3 regions of the Gracilibacillus thailandensis genome follow, and region 2 is predicted to be linked to each of the others. Evidence: predicted binding sites of a transcription regulator. Region 2 holds the regulator's gene; each other region holds the start of a gene.
The links. The regulator LexA, encoded in region 2, represses DNA repair genes until DNA is damaged. The targets are predictions, from matches to a motif close to CGAACATATGTTCG.
Positions count from the first base shown of each region.

Region 1: GH715_RS19230 (RpnC/YadD family protein) is a predicted target of LexA. The motif match lies at 1,464-1,477, and genes of this name have one in related genera.
Region 3: GH715_RS04405 (DNA polymerase IV) is a predicted target of LexA. The motif match lies at 3,025-3,038, and genes of this name have one in related genera.

Region 1 covers NZ_WJID01000085.1:3,497-7,900, forward strand. Annotated here, with positions in the region: gene GH715_RS19225 (extracellular solute-binding protein) at 1-253, shown strand, start outside; gene GH715_RS19230 (RpnC/YadD family protein) at 364-1,362, opposite strand; gene GH715_RS19235 (glycine betaine uptake BCCT transporter) at 1,548-3,077, opposite strand; gene GH715_RS19240 (AraC family transcriptional regulator) at 3,257-4,090, opposite strand; gene GH715_RS19245 (Gfo/Idh/MocA family protein) at 4,203-4,404, shown strand, end outside.
Region 2 covers NZ_WJID01000007.1:25,201-29,604, forward strand. Annotated here, with positions in the region: gene GH715_RS03275 (DUF896 domain-containing protein) at 1-21, opposite strand, end outside; gene GH715_RS03280 (YneB family resolvase-like protein) at 136-783, opposite strand; gene lexA (transcriptional repressor LexA) at 1,046-1,666, shown strand; gene GH715_RS21740 (N-acetylmuramoyl-L-alanine amidase family protein) at 1,999-2,772, opposite strand; gene GH715_RS03295 (hypothetical protein) at 3,195-3,758, shown strand.
Region 3 covers NZ_WJID01000010.1:23,356-27,759, forward strand. Annotated here, with positions in the region: gene GH715_RS04400 (o-succinylbenzoate--CoA ligase) at 260-1,690, shown strand; gene GH715_RS04405 (DNA polymerase IV) at 1,758-3,008, opposite strand; gene GH715_RS04410 (ABC transporter ATP-binding protein) at 3,380-4,225, shown strand; gene GH715_RS04415 (hydrolase) at 4,336-4,404, shown strand, end outside.

The DNA of each region.
Region 1 (4,404 bases), on a different contig from region 2:
AAAAGCAGATGAATTATATGAAGATAACAATAATTACTTGGTTCACGACCCAACAGCAGCATTAGAATCACCTACATGGGCTGATAAATCTGAAACACTCAATCAAATTATGGAAGATGCCACCTACCAATACTTCTTGGGCCAAATTGATGAAGCAGGATTCGATGAAGCCATTGAGAAATGGAAAAATGCAGGCGGCGCCCAAGTAATCGAAGAATATACTGAAGACTACAACAAGCAAAACAGCGAATAACATGATAAAGCAGTCCATAAGCTAAGCTTGTGGGCTGCCAAAAAGTGATTTATTAATGATACGACAAATCTTCACTCTCCACTTGAGATTGACGATTAAACTTCATATTGTTATGATTCACTTCCAAAATTCTCGAGTTCTTCTTTCGTTAGCCCTGTTATCTCCATTACATATTCAGGTTGCATTCCCTTGGACAGCATTTTTTTTGCTATTTCTTTTTTTGCTATTTTTTCTCCTTCTTCTCTACCAATTTCTTTCCCGATTTCTTTCCCAATTTCTTTCCCGATTTGTTGTCCAATTTGTTTTCCAATTTGTTTTCCGATTTCTCTTCCTTCAGCTAATCCCTTTTCTCTTCCTTCACGCAATCCTTTATCACGCCAGGAGTTAGGTAATTTTTTTACAAATTCCTCTAAGCTTTCATCATTTGAGTTCTGTATGCTTTCCATTAGTTTTTCCTCCTCTATTTGATTTAATTTTACATACGTCTCAAAAAAGCCATATATCAATTCCATTTTAGCCGCATCTAATTCTAATTTTGCCAGCATACGCAGAAATTCTTTTTTCACTTGTACCTTTTCGCTATTCTTATAACCCATTTTACTAAGTAAGGCTGCTGCAACTGGGTTATTGGATCTCAGAAACGAACGCCAATCCTGTTTCTTTAATTCTATTTTAAAAAAATGAAAAGTTAAAACATGGAGGAAAGGGAAAGTCAATTCAAAATAATCTTGTTCATCACGAACCTTATCATAACTGAATACTGCAATGGGGATAATTGGTTTTCTATACCTATTATACAATATACTAAAGTAATGATACATTCTTTCATGAAAATTCTTTTGCTCATAACTCTGTGATTCTACATGAATAATAATAAGCGTATCCTGTTCTTTCAACCTGCCTTCCATAACTATGTCAGCACGTCTTCTTTCTCCGTGAATCAAATCCGTAAATACTTCATCTGAAAGAGGTTTGAGTGAGGAAAAATCTAGTTGTTGATGTACAGAGGGAAAGAATACTTCGATAAATTCATCAAAAAATGTACCAATCAGTTGTTTGAACAACTGATCATGATCAATATAAGTTGGAGTGTCTTCATGGACTTTCATTAATACAGACAATGCTTATCACCCTTCTTTCTTCTTTGCCTTGAACATTATAAAGTTGTTTACATCCACCAATAGTATATCAAAAACGTATTGCTTACACAAGAACAAACGTTCCCTATGAACAAGAACTAAGAATGATAAAAAAATAATCCCGTAGCACGTTTAATCGTGCCACGAGATTATGATTATTTTTGTTCTACTCGTTTATTCTTTCGAGGCTTAGGCTTGAGATAAAGACCAAGCTCCTTCTTCTCCTTCGCTAAAGATCGATATAGCGAAAGCATCATTAAACACATAATAATCGAGAACGGGAGTGCTGCGATGATTAGGGTATTTTGTAATGCTTGCAGTCCCCCACTATATAATAACACTATCGCTACCGCAGATTGTGCTACCCCCCACGTTAACTTCACACTGTTTGGAGGTGTTAACGAACCGTAAGTAGTCTGCATCCCCAATACGAAAGTTGCCGAATCGGCTGATGTAATAAAGAATGTACTAACCAATAAAATGGCCACTATGGACAATACAATCGATCCAGGATATTCACTGAACATAGCGAATAACACTTGCTCAGTTGGAAATGAAGATAAATCGATATTTCCACTGTTTTGTACACCAATTGACGATGTACCGAAAGTGGTGAACCATAGAAAACTAACGACAGCTGGTAATAATAATACCCCTATCATAAATTCGCGAATCGTCCGACCTCGTGACACACGAGCGATAAAGATACCTACGAATGGTGACCAAGAAATCCACCATGCCCAATAAAAAATCGTCCAGTCGTTAATCCAATTACGGTGCTCACCATCGAGCGGTGCAATACGAAAACTCATCCGCATAATGTTTTGTATATATCCACCTACCGAGTCTGTGAACATATTTAAAATCAAAATAGTTGGACCAATAAAAAACATTAAAGCAAATAAACCAACAGCTAAGACCATATTCGTATTACTTAAGTATTTGATACCTTTACCTAAACCAGTTGAAGCAGATATCATAAATAATACAGTAACGATGATAATAATGATGAACTGTACGATAAAGCTATTTGGCACATCTGTTAAATAGGAAAGACCACCATTAATCTGTGCGGCACCGAATCCTAACGTGGTCGCAACTCCAACTACTGTTGCAAATACTGCTAGGACATCCACTACTTTCCCAAAAGCACCATCCATTTTTGAACCGAATATCGGTTTTAGTGTAGCAGATATTAAACCAGGTTCATCTTTGCGGAATTTAAAATAAGCTAAAGCTAAGGCTACAACCGCATAGATTCCCCATGCATGAAGACCCCAGTGGAAAAAGACATATCTCATTGCTTCTTTTTGCGCAGCATTTGTGCCACCTTCGGCAAGTGGCGGTTCGAGGAAATGTGATAGAGGCTCTGCTGCACCCCAGAATACCAAACCAATACCCATACCGGCACTAAAGAGCATCGCAAACCATGTTGTTTTCTTATATTCCGGTTTTTCATCAGGCTTCCCAAGCTTAATAGCACCAACAGGACTAAAAATCAAAAATATACAAAAAATGACAACCACTGTCACCAATATAAGGTAATACCATCCAAACCCAGACGAAATCATCGCTTGAATGTTTCCCGTTAGTTCTTCGAAACTGCTTGGGGCCACCATTCCGAAAATAACTGCTGCCAAAACGATCGAAACCGTTATCCAAAATACACTTGATATTTTTTTCATGAACTTCCTACCTCTCCTACAACTTATCAACTATATTAAAATAACACTACCTGTCCTTTAAGTAAATAGTAGGAAAGATATCTTTTCAGTACTATTACCTAAAGTATACCGAAATCCACTCATTTAAACATACCCATTAATAGCATGTTCGAAACCATTAATCTTTATCCTTTTCACCATTATATATACATTTGCCGATATTTAGTGGGAGTCATCCCTTCATTTTCTAAGAAAAGTTTATTAAAATAACTAGGATTCGGATAGCCAGATCTTTCCGCAATTTCCTTAACAGTCAACTCTTTTTCTTCTAACAGTAATTGTTTACTCCATTGCAACCGACATAAAGTGATAAAAGCCATCGGAGTCATCTGTGTGACACGTTTAAACAATCGACAGAAATAATAGGTGCTTACTCCCGTTTGTTTTGCCCAATATACGAGATCGAAGGGTTCTGGTGCTTTTTCTTGCATTTTCGGTAAAAGCGATTGAATCCGCACATCTAATTCTTGCCTAGAATTAGACTCACTTGGCACGGCAATATTGGTAAAGGTGGACAAAAAAGCATAGGTTAATGTTGATAAGGTTGATAGCTGTAAGAAGCTGTTTTCCTCTGCTTCTTGTAATAAATGTTCGTGAGTTTGCTCTAATTTATCTAAATTCGGCAATCTCCACAAAATAAATCTACCAAAACCAATCTCCGATAAAAACGTATGCAGTGGATTTCCATAAAAATGAACCCACCGAACACTCCAAGGATCCTCTTTGCTACTATAATACCGTTGTTCTTGCTCCGGAAAATAAAGAAAGGCATCTCCTTTTTTTAACATATATTGCTTCCTATCTATCTCTACATAGCCAGACCCCGCTACAACAAAATGTATACTAAAATTATCTAACGAGCCTGCTTCCCGATAGACATCATGGTCCGCTTTCAACTTATAGCAACCAACTGATTCAGGTAGGATCATATATTCATGTTTTTTCAATATAGGCAATAAAACTTGACGATTCATATCCTCACATCCTATAGGACAATATTGTGTTATCTGATAGCAAAAAGCTTCTATTTTCATATTAATACCAATCGATTATAATAACAATAAAGTTATAGGAGGAGGTTAAACGATGACGATTAAATGGGGAATTATAAGCACCGCAAATATCGCACAAAAAGCAGTTATACCAGGAATAAAAGAGTCAGAAACAGGTGAAGTATACGCCATTGCCAGTCGAAATCTAGGCAATGCAAAAGAAACAGCTGAGGAATTAGAGATTCCCGTTGCATATGGGAGCTATGAAGAATTATTAGCTGATCCCGATATTGATG
Region 2 (4,404 bases):
AATTTTTTCCTTTGATAACATAGAGATTTGACACCTCTTTTCTATACCATAATAACGGTTGATTTATCCTAGTTTACAATGAAAAAAGAGTATACACGAATCGTATACTCTCTCTTTATTCTAATCTTGATTTAATCAGTTTTCAAGTGATTGGTATTCCTGATAACGGCGATGCACAGTTGCTTTAGATACATCGTAACCCATTCCTCTTAAAATCGACGCGATCTCTTGGAAGGTTAAATTATTCCCTTTTAACCGGACTACTTCTTCTATCGGAAATTCTTTTCGTTCTCTACCTTTGGCGAGATGCTGATTAGAAAGATTTTCGGCTGGATTAAATCCATTATTTACTGCCTTCTTCATCCCTCTTTTAATTTTCGCATTGTGTAATTTCCTTTGATATTCCTCTACTATCGAGACAATTTGTAGCACCATTGAATCGCCTTCGGATAGTTGTAGCTCACCATGGTGTGAAAGTGTATATATGTTGACATTTAAGCGATTTAACTGATGAAGTAATGCTATCTTTGTATTTCCTCTTCCAAGTCTTGTTTCATCTTGAATGAGTAGTGTATCTGCCTTTCCGCTTTGAAACTCCTCTAACATTTCAAAAATACCTTCTCGTTCAATCTCATATCCACTCTGTTTTTCTTCTATTATATTGATGATTTCGAAATTATATTTATTTGCAAACAATTGCAATTCTTCTTGCTGCCGTTTAATAGAAGTTTCTTGCGCTTCCTTTTCTGTACTCACACGACAATAAATGATTGCTTTCGTCATAAATTTACTCCTTCATTTTATAAACTAGTTACTGCTGAAACATAAAAAAAGACAATAGCTAGTATAAAGGCAACCAAATAGAAAATGTCAATCTTAGAAATATTTTTTAACATGATAAATCCCTCCACAGAACTTTTGTTCGTATCTTAATTATACACGAACAGATGTTCATGTCAACAGTTTTCTCGAACGAATGTTTGTAAATCTGATCTTACTATGCTATACTTTGATTAATAAATAATACGTATAAGGAGATTTAAATATGACAAATCTATCAAAACGACAAGAGGAGATATTAGCTTATATTAAAGAACAAGTAGAGCTAAAAGGATATCCGCCATCTGTTCGTGAGATTGGAGAAGCAGTTGGTTTAGCATCAAGTTCAACCGTTCACGGTCATCTAGCCAGATTAGAGAAGAAAGGTTATATCAGACGTGACCCTACTAAACCAAGAGCGATAGAAGTACTTCCACAAGATGGAGAACTGGAAATTCCGCAAACAGAAGCTACATTTGCACCAGTTATCGGGAAAGTAACGGCTGGTCTTCCTATCACAGCAGTCGAAAATATTGAAGAATATATTCCAATTCCGCACAATGAAATGCATGTAAGCGAACAATTATTTGTATTGATTATTGAGGGAGACAGTATGATTGAAGCAGGAATATTAGATGGAGACAAGGTAATTGTCAAACAACAAAACACAGCAGAAAATGGAGATATTGTCGTTGCAATGACAGAAGACAGTGAAGCAACTGTAAAACGTTTCTTTAAAGAAAAAGATCATATTCGCTTGCAACCTGAAAATGCAACGATGGATCCGCTAATCTATGATAATGTCAGTATTTTAGGAAAAGTAGTCGGCTTGTATCGCAGTATCTAAATAAGTTAGTCATAATAAAAAAGTGCGTACTTTATATAAGTCGCACTTTTCTTTTTTCAATACCATAAGTTATTGTTTACTATAATCTTATTATGTATACTAAGGACAATTGTAGTGATACTTCCATTGTAGATTGTCTTATATTCTATACCTCTTTTTTGTTTTTCTCCAGTAATAAATGGATGTACAAGGAGACTCAGACTTTAAAAAGTTCTAGGGTCTCCTTGTATTTTCATAGATTTAGAATATGGTCCGGTTTCTTTATGCTACACTTACATATTAATTGTAACTCACATAATCCTTGGTTATCATAGAGCAATTAACTATGATTATTAGCTATTACTTAATGGAATTATTCCACCGTTAGCATTTTCTGGTGCAGGTAATGTGAAGGAAGGTGCATCTCCAATATTATTACAACGATTTGGATTCACATCACAAATATTTCCTTGCGCATCTTGTATAACTGGTCGTGTAACCGTTATATTAGTTCGTAAAACTACTTTAAACAATATACCTGTAACCAAGTCACCCACTACAGGACCAGTTATTACTGGTACCCCAGGTTGAGTGAAGATTCCTTCCACTTCAAGTGGAGTCTCTTGTAAGGTATCTTCTGGACAAGCGCCCGGGAAGTCAGTGTGCTCCTGGAAAGGAATTGAAGTTGACAATGTCACTGGTAAATCAACACCTGCAATAGTAACCGTAATTGTAACTGGAAGAACACCGATGTTCACTACTTTATCTCGTATAATACGAGCATTTTGCGTAACTTCGTCTAGATTTGGAACAACGTCAACAGCTACAAGATCATCTAAAACGTCTAAACCAGCAAAAGCAGTTATAGGTAATGTTAGTTCTGCAACTTTTTGAACAGACTTTGTTCCTACAAGTGAGTTAACTACTACACAATCATTCGTACGTTGTCTTAATGATAATGTTCTATCTTTAATACGACTTAGACGAACAGTAACCCCTTGATAATGATTTAACTTTTCTCTGATTTTCAATGATATTGCTAAATTTAAATCTTTTTCCCTTAGTCCATTACCTGTAGCGCCAGAATCTCTACCACCATGCCCGGGATCAATATAAATTTTAACCATCTTTATCCTCCTCTGATCACCAAACTCTTCTCGTAATAATTCCGTCAAGTTTTTGCCACTTACTTCATTTATATGCTTTAGCTTATTTGCTAGGTTGGACGGTACCAACACATTAGCAAAATTACGATTCTTAAAATCAATAGAATGACTCTTTTATCTATTTTTAAGATTAAAAAGTTCCATTTTAGCTATTATAAATAATGGAGCTACTCTCGCAACAGATCCATTATTGTATGGCCTAGATATTTTCATTGTCAGTCCTGGTGCAGTATAATTTTTTGCTTATCCCTAAATATTTGTGATTTTTTTCACAAGGGTATTTGGTATTTAGGAAGAAATTAAATCCTCTTGTATTAACGTCCCAATTAAGGATACATTAAAATATGATGTCGAACATTGTGATAAGCATAGGAGGGCATTTTATGACATACAGGGAATATTGGGAGCAGATATACGAAAAACATGAAGAGTTAAATTCGATAATATCATCTTATTGGAATAATTACTCCCACATGGGGACTTGGCAATTTTGGGTTGTAATTTTTTTATTGCTATTCCCCCTATTCTTGCTCTACTTTACAGTGGATAGAAAAAGGTTGTTTGAATTGTTTTTCTTCGGATACACCGCTCATATGCTTTGGGCATATATTGATATTATGCTCGAAAGCTACGGTTATTTTGTTCACCCATACTTTCTCGTACCAGCATTGCCGCTAGCACTAAATATGACAGCTTCCGCGCTTCCAGTAGGCTTCTTACTTGTGTATCAATATTGTACTAATAATCAGAAAAACTTCTATTTGTATACTCTAATTTTAAGTGCAGTCTTTGCATTTGGTTTTGGAAGCATAGAAGCCCATTTTGGATTGGTAATATTCGATAAAGGAATGAATCAATTTTATCTGTTCCTAATCGATATAGTCATAGCATTTACTTCTTTTTGGTTTACGAAATTCATCAGCAGAATCGTAAATAATCAGAGATAAATACTCTATTATGGACGTTTTGTTTTAGTTGACATGTATTAAAAATATTTAGCTTTTTTCAAAAAAGTGGGGCAAATGTGGAGCATCTGGTGGAGCAATAAAATTATTAGCACCTCCTTACTCGGAAGGTGCTATTTTTTTCTTCGTTGAATATCAGGTTGTAAATTACCTTACCTTCCTCGATGTCCATATTAAGAAGAGTTAATAGAATTAAATGAGAAAGTCGGTAGCTAAGGCTACTTTTTTTGCAGGAATTTTCACCATGATATAAATACCTATTGTAGAATGAAACCCTAATAATAAACTATTTAGAAAAATACTTTTCATTTTTTTGGAAAGGAATAGGTAAATGGAAAATCAAAAGTTTTATTATAAGGTGAAATGTTACATTATAACTGTAAAAGAGAGTTTAATGTATACGAAGGAAGTTTAAAGCACAACCAGTATAAGCAAAATAGGTATGGTGTCTTTTGGCTGAAGATTGTGGCCATAGAATACGAATGGAAGCTATAAAAAATTTCTTCAGATGAAATTATAAATAAAAAAATCCCTACCACAGGCGTAGAGCAATGGCAGTGATTCACAGAGGCATGATGGATATCTACACAGATACCATATCTTCCAAAAGCTCTCTGCTATTTTTTAT
Region 3 (4,404 bases), on a different contig from region 2:
CCAGGGAAGAGAAGGGTATATCCCCGGAAGCGCCCTTCTGTTCCGAGGAAAAAGCCTTCTCTTCCGTGGAAAAGATCTTCTCTTCCGGGGATAAATGACTATATCCAGGGAAGAGAAGCGCATATCCCCGGAACAGAAGGGGATATCCTCGGAAGAGAAGTCCTGTTCATTTTATAACCAGTATGTATCTTATATGAATCAGAACAGTGCATGATGGATTGCGCTCGTTTTTTAGAATGAAAAAAAGGTGTGAGAAAGAATGGAGCATTGGTTGACGAAACGAGCTTATTTAACACCGGACAACATTGCGATTGAGTTAAGTAATGGCGAGACGCTGACGTTTGCTCAATTATATGAGAGAGCATGTGCGTTTGCTTCCAAAGTCTATACGGTTCACCAAAATGGCCATATCGCTATGTTGTCGAACAATTCCATCGACATGGTGGTTGCTTTTTGGGCATGCACGTATTTGAATGTTCCAGTGGTTTTTCTCAATACACGATTAACTACTAGAGAATGGCAAATACAATGTGAAGATGCGGATGTTGAGACGGTGATTTACGCCGATCAGTATAAGGAAAGCGTGGAATCTTTAGCTTTACCTACTTATCCTTTTGCTGATATTGATACTTTCAAGTCTTCAGCGTGCACATTAACTACTGATATGGATCTTAATTCAGTTTGTTCCCTGATGTTTACTTCCGGAACAACTGGAAGGGCCAAGCCTGTGATCCACACGTATCATAATCATTGGTCTAGTGCAGTAGCGTCTGCTTTAAACCTAGGATTAATGCCAAATGATAAATGGCTTGCATGTCTTCCGTTATTCCATATCGGCGGCTTATCGATTTTATTCAAAAGTGTGATATATGGTATGCCAGTTTATTTATTAGAACGGTTTGATGAAGAAAAGGTGCACAATGCGATAATGAACCAAGATGTTACCATAATATCCGTTGTAGCGGTAACTTGTTCCCGGTTATTAGACAGGTTAGCAGATGGTTATTATCCAAGCTCTTTTCGTTGTATGTTATTAGGTGGTGGACCGGCACCAAAACCTTTATTAGAAAAGGCGAAAGAAAAAAATGTACCGATCGTGCAAACATATGGTATGACCGAGACATCTTCCCAGATTGTGACTTTAAGCGAAGCTGATGCATTACGGAAACTAGGATCTGCCGGAAAGCCACTTTTCTCGGCATCCTTGCAAATTCACGCTAATAATAAAACAACGAAACCTAACGAAGTAGGTGAAATAGTCGTCAAGGGGCCGATGGTGACATCAGGTTATTATCATCGAGAAAAAGCTAATAAAGAAGCTTTTCGAAATGGCTGGTTTCACACTGGTGACTTAGGCTATGTAGATGAAGAAGGGTTCCTCTTTGTAGTTGATCGCCGAAGTGATTTAATCATTTCCGGTGGTGAAAATATCTATCCAGCTGAGGTAGAAGAAGTACTCTTATCATTTAAAGGGGTGCAAGAAGCTGGAGTTACCGCAATAGAAGATAGTAAATGGGGGCAAGTACCTGTTGCTTATGTAGTGGCAAATGAGGGCGTAACAGCCGAGCAATTGTTAGTACATTGCAGTGCTAGGCTTGCTTCCTTTAAAGTACCAAAGACAATCTATTTTCGTGACCAATTGCCACGCAATGCCACAAATAAACTGCAGCGTCATTTATTGCAGAGTTGATAGAAACTAGCCCAAAATTGATAGTAACAAAAAAAGGACAGCATTGCTCCAACTGCTGTCCTTTTTTCTATGCATAATGTCCCCCAATTTTCTTGCTTCGTTCTCGGGTAATACCCGCTTCGGTATAGCTTGTTGCACGTAAAATAGCAGTTGATCCATATTTGGCGCGAATGGCATCCATCACATAACCGACATCTTTCTTTTTCGGTTGATCTTCAAATAAATTCAACTGTGTTTCTATATCATCATACAAGTTGTTCAATGAAACAGTGACACGGCGAATTTTACTATGCTGATTATAAAATTCATGAAATAATTGTAAGCATACATGATAAATATCCATCGTCACATTGGTGGGGAGGTGAAGGGAACGTGAGCGATGAAAACCTCCACTGTTATCGGCATAGCCAATGCCCAAATGAATTGTTCTTCCTGCTCTGCGGTGTGTACGAGCACGCCTACATACTTCTTCACATAAATCAAGCATACATATTAATGTTTCTTCTGCAGTATAATCACGTAATAAGGTAATGCCGTGTCCAAAGCCTTTTTGTTCTTCTTTTTTTCCAAATGAATCATAAACGGGACTTAAATCAACTCCCCACGCATGCCAATATAATTGCTCTCCAATGACACCGAATCGTTTTTGGAGTCGGTCTAAGGGATAATTAGCCAATTGGCCTAAATAAACAATTCCCATCCGGTTCAAGTGTGTTGTCAGTTGTTTTCCAATTCCCCATATTTTTTCAATCGGAACTGGCCATAATAAACGCTCGACATCTTGATAACGACATGTAGCAATGCCAGTTTTTTTCGCATAGAGGTCCATGACTACCTTTGCCAAAAATTTATTATCGCCAATTCCGATTGCACAGGTCAATCCCATCGTGTCATATATTTCGTCCTTAAGCATTTGAGCAACGTGGTGAGCGTCCCCGTATAAATCCTCTAATCCATCGACGGTAATCCACATTTCATCAACGGAATAGGGATGGATTGCTTCTTTGGGAACATAATGATGCAACAATTTGGTGATTTGCATTGACATATTAACGTAATCGCCCATTTTTGCCTCGACAACATAGATTGCAGGATCTTTAGGTAATTCAAAATAGCGACTTACATTTTTAACCCCATGCCGTTGTTTTAAGGCAGGGGAAGCAGCTAGAATAATACTGCCAGATCGATTTTTATCCCCAACAACTGCAAGCATGGTTGTCATCGGATCCAATCCGCGTTTAACACATTCAATGCTTGCGTAAAAAGATCGCATATCGATGCAAAGCACATTATGTTTAGGGAAAGAGCTATAATCCATTGTTCAACACCTCTAACGAACATTCGTTCTATTCATTAGTATAGCCTATGCGTCTAAAAAATAATAGTGTTAAAATATAGTAATAACTTCAAGGGTTCTAGTGGAAAAAGAGTTAAAGATCATTCAGAGTCAAGCTTCCTTTTTCAATGTGATCATTTTATGAATTTTTAGATATAATTATTGGCTTGAGCTAGGCGTCATTAAGGTAAAGTTACCATAATGTAAGACTTGTGAAAGTAGAGAAAAGGTTGAAAACGATTCTCAAACTCATTGACTTAATTGCCAAAAGCTAATAAACTAGAGACAGAGTAAAAGTTTGAATCGAAGATATTAAAAAGCCCGAAACAGTGTGAATAAGGGAGAGGTTCAGCATGGAAACATTAGTAACAAAGGATTTGACGCTTGGATATGGCGATGAAATTATTATAGATGAATTGGATATTACCATCCCTAAAGGAGAAATAACCGTCTTTATTGGTGGTAATGGTTGTGGCAAATCAACATTATTACGTTCATTAGCTCGTTTGTTAAAGCCAAAACAAGGTGATGTTGTTTTAAATGGAGAAGACATTGCAAAAGTTCCAACCAAGGAAGTTGCAAAACAGTTAGCTATTTTGCCACAAAGTCCTATCAGTCCAGAAGGATTAACAGTAGAAGATCTAGTCAAACAGGGAAGACATCCATATAAAACAATGTTTAAGCGTTGGTCTGAAGAAGACGAAAAGGCTGTTGTAGAGGCTTTAGATGCGACCAATATGACAGACTTGAAGGACCGTGCTGTTGATTCCTTATCAGGTGGTCAGCGTCAGCGTGCATGGATTGCGATGACACTTGCTCAAGGAACAGATACCATATTATTAGATGAGCCTACTACTTATTTAGATATGACACATCAAATCGAAATACTTGATTTGCTCTTTGAATTAAATGAGCGCCGGAATAGCACGATTGTCATGGTATTACATGACTTGAACTTGGCTTGTCGTTATGCACATCACATTGTTGCCATTAAAGATAAGCAAGTATATGCGCAAGGAAAACCAGAAGAAATCGTTAACTGTAGTTTGGTACATGATGTATTTCAAATGAAAGCTGATGTAATGTATGACCCGATGTTCGGTACACCAATGTGTATTCCACATGGTCGTGGCCGTTGTCTTATTAAAGAGGTTGTCGAAGAATCGAAACAACAACAAATGCAATCTATAGGTAGTTAAGAAAACGCCCTGTGTTCTAACGAGAATGCAGGGCGTTTTTCTATCTATATACATAGGTCCGCATGTTTCTGGTAATTTTACATACAATACCTGTGAAGAGGTGAATAAACATGGAAAAGAAAACATACTACGTCAATATAGCTTCACAGGAAATCTCACAAATCCCATATGGTAACAAT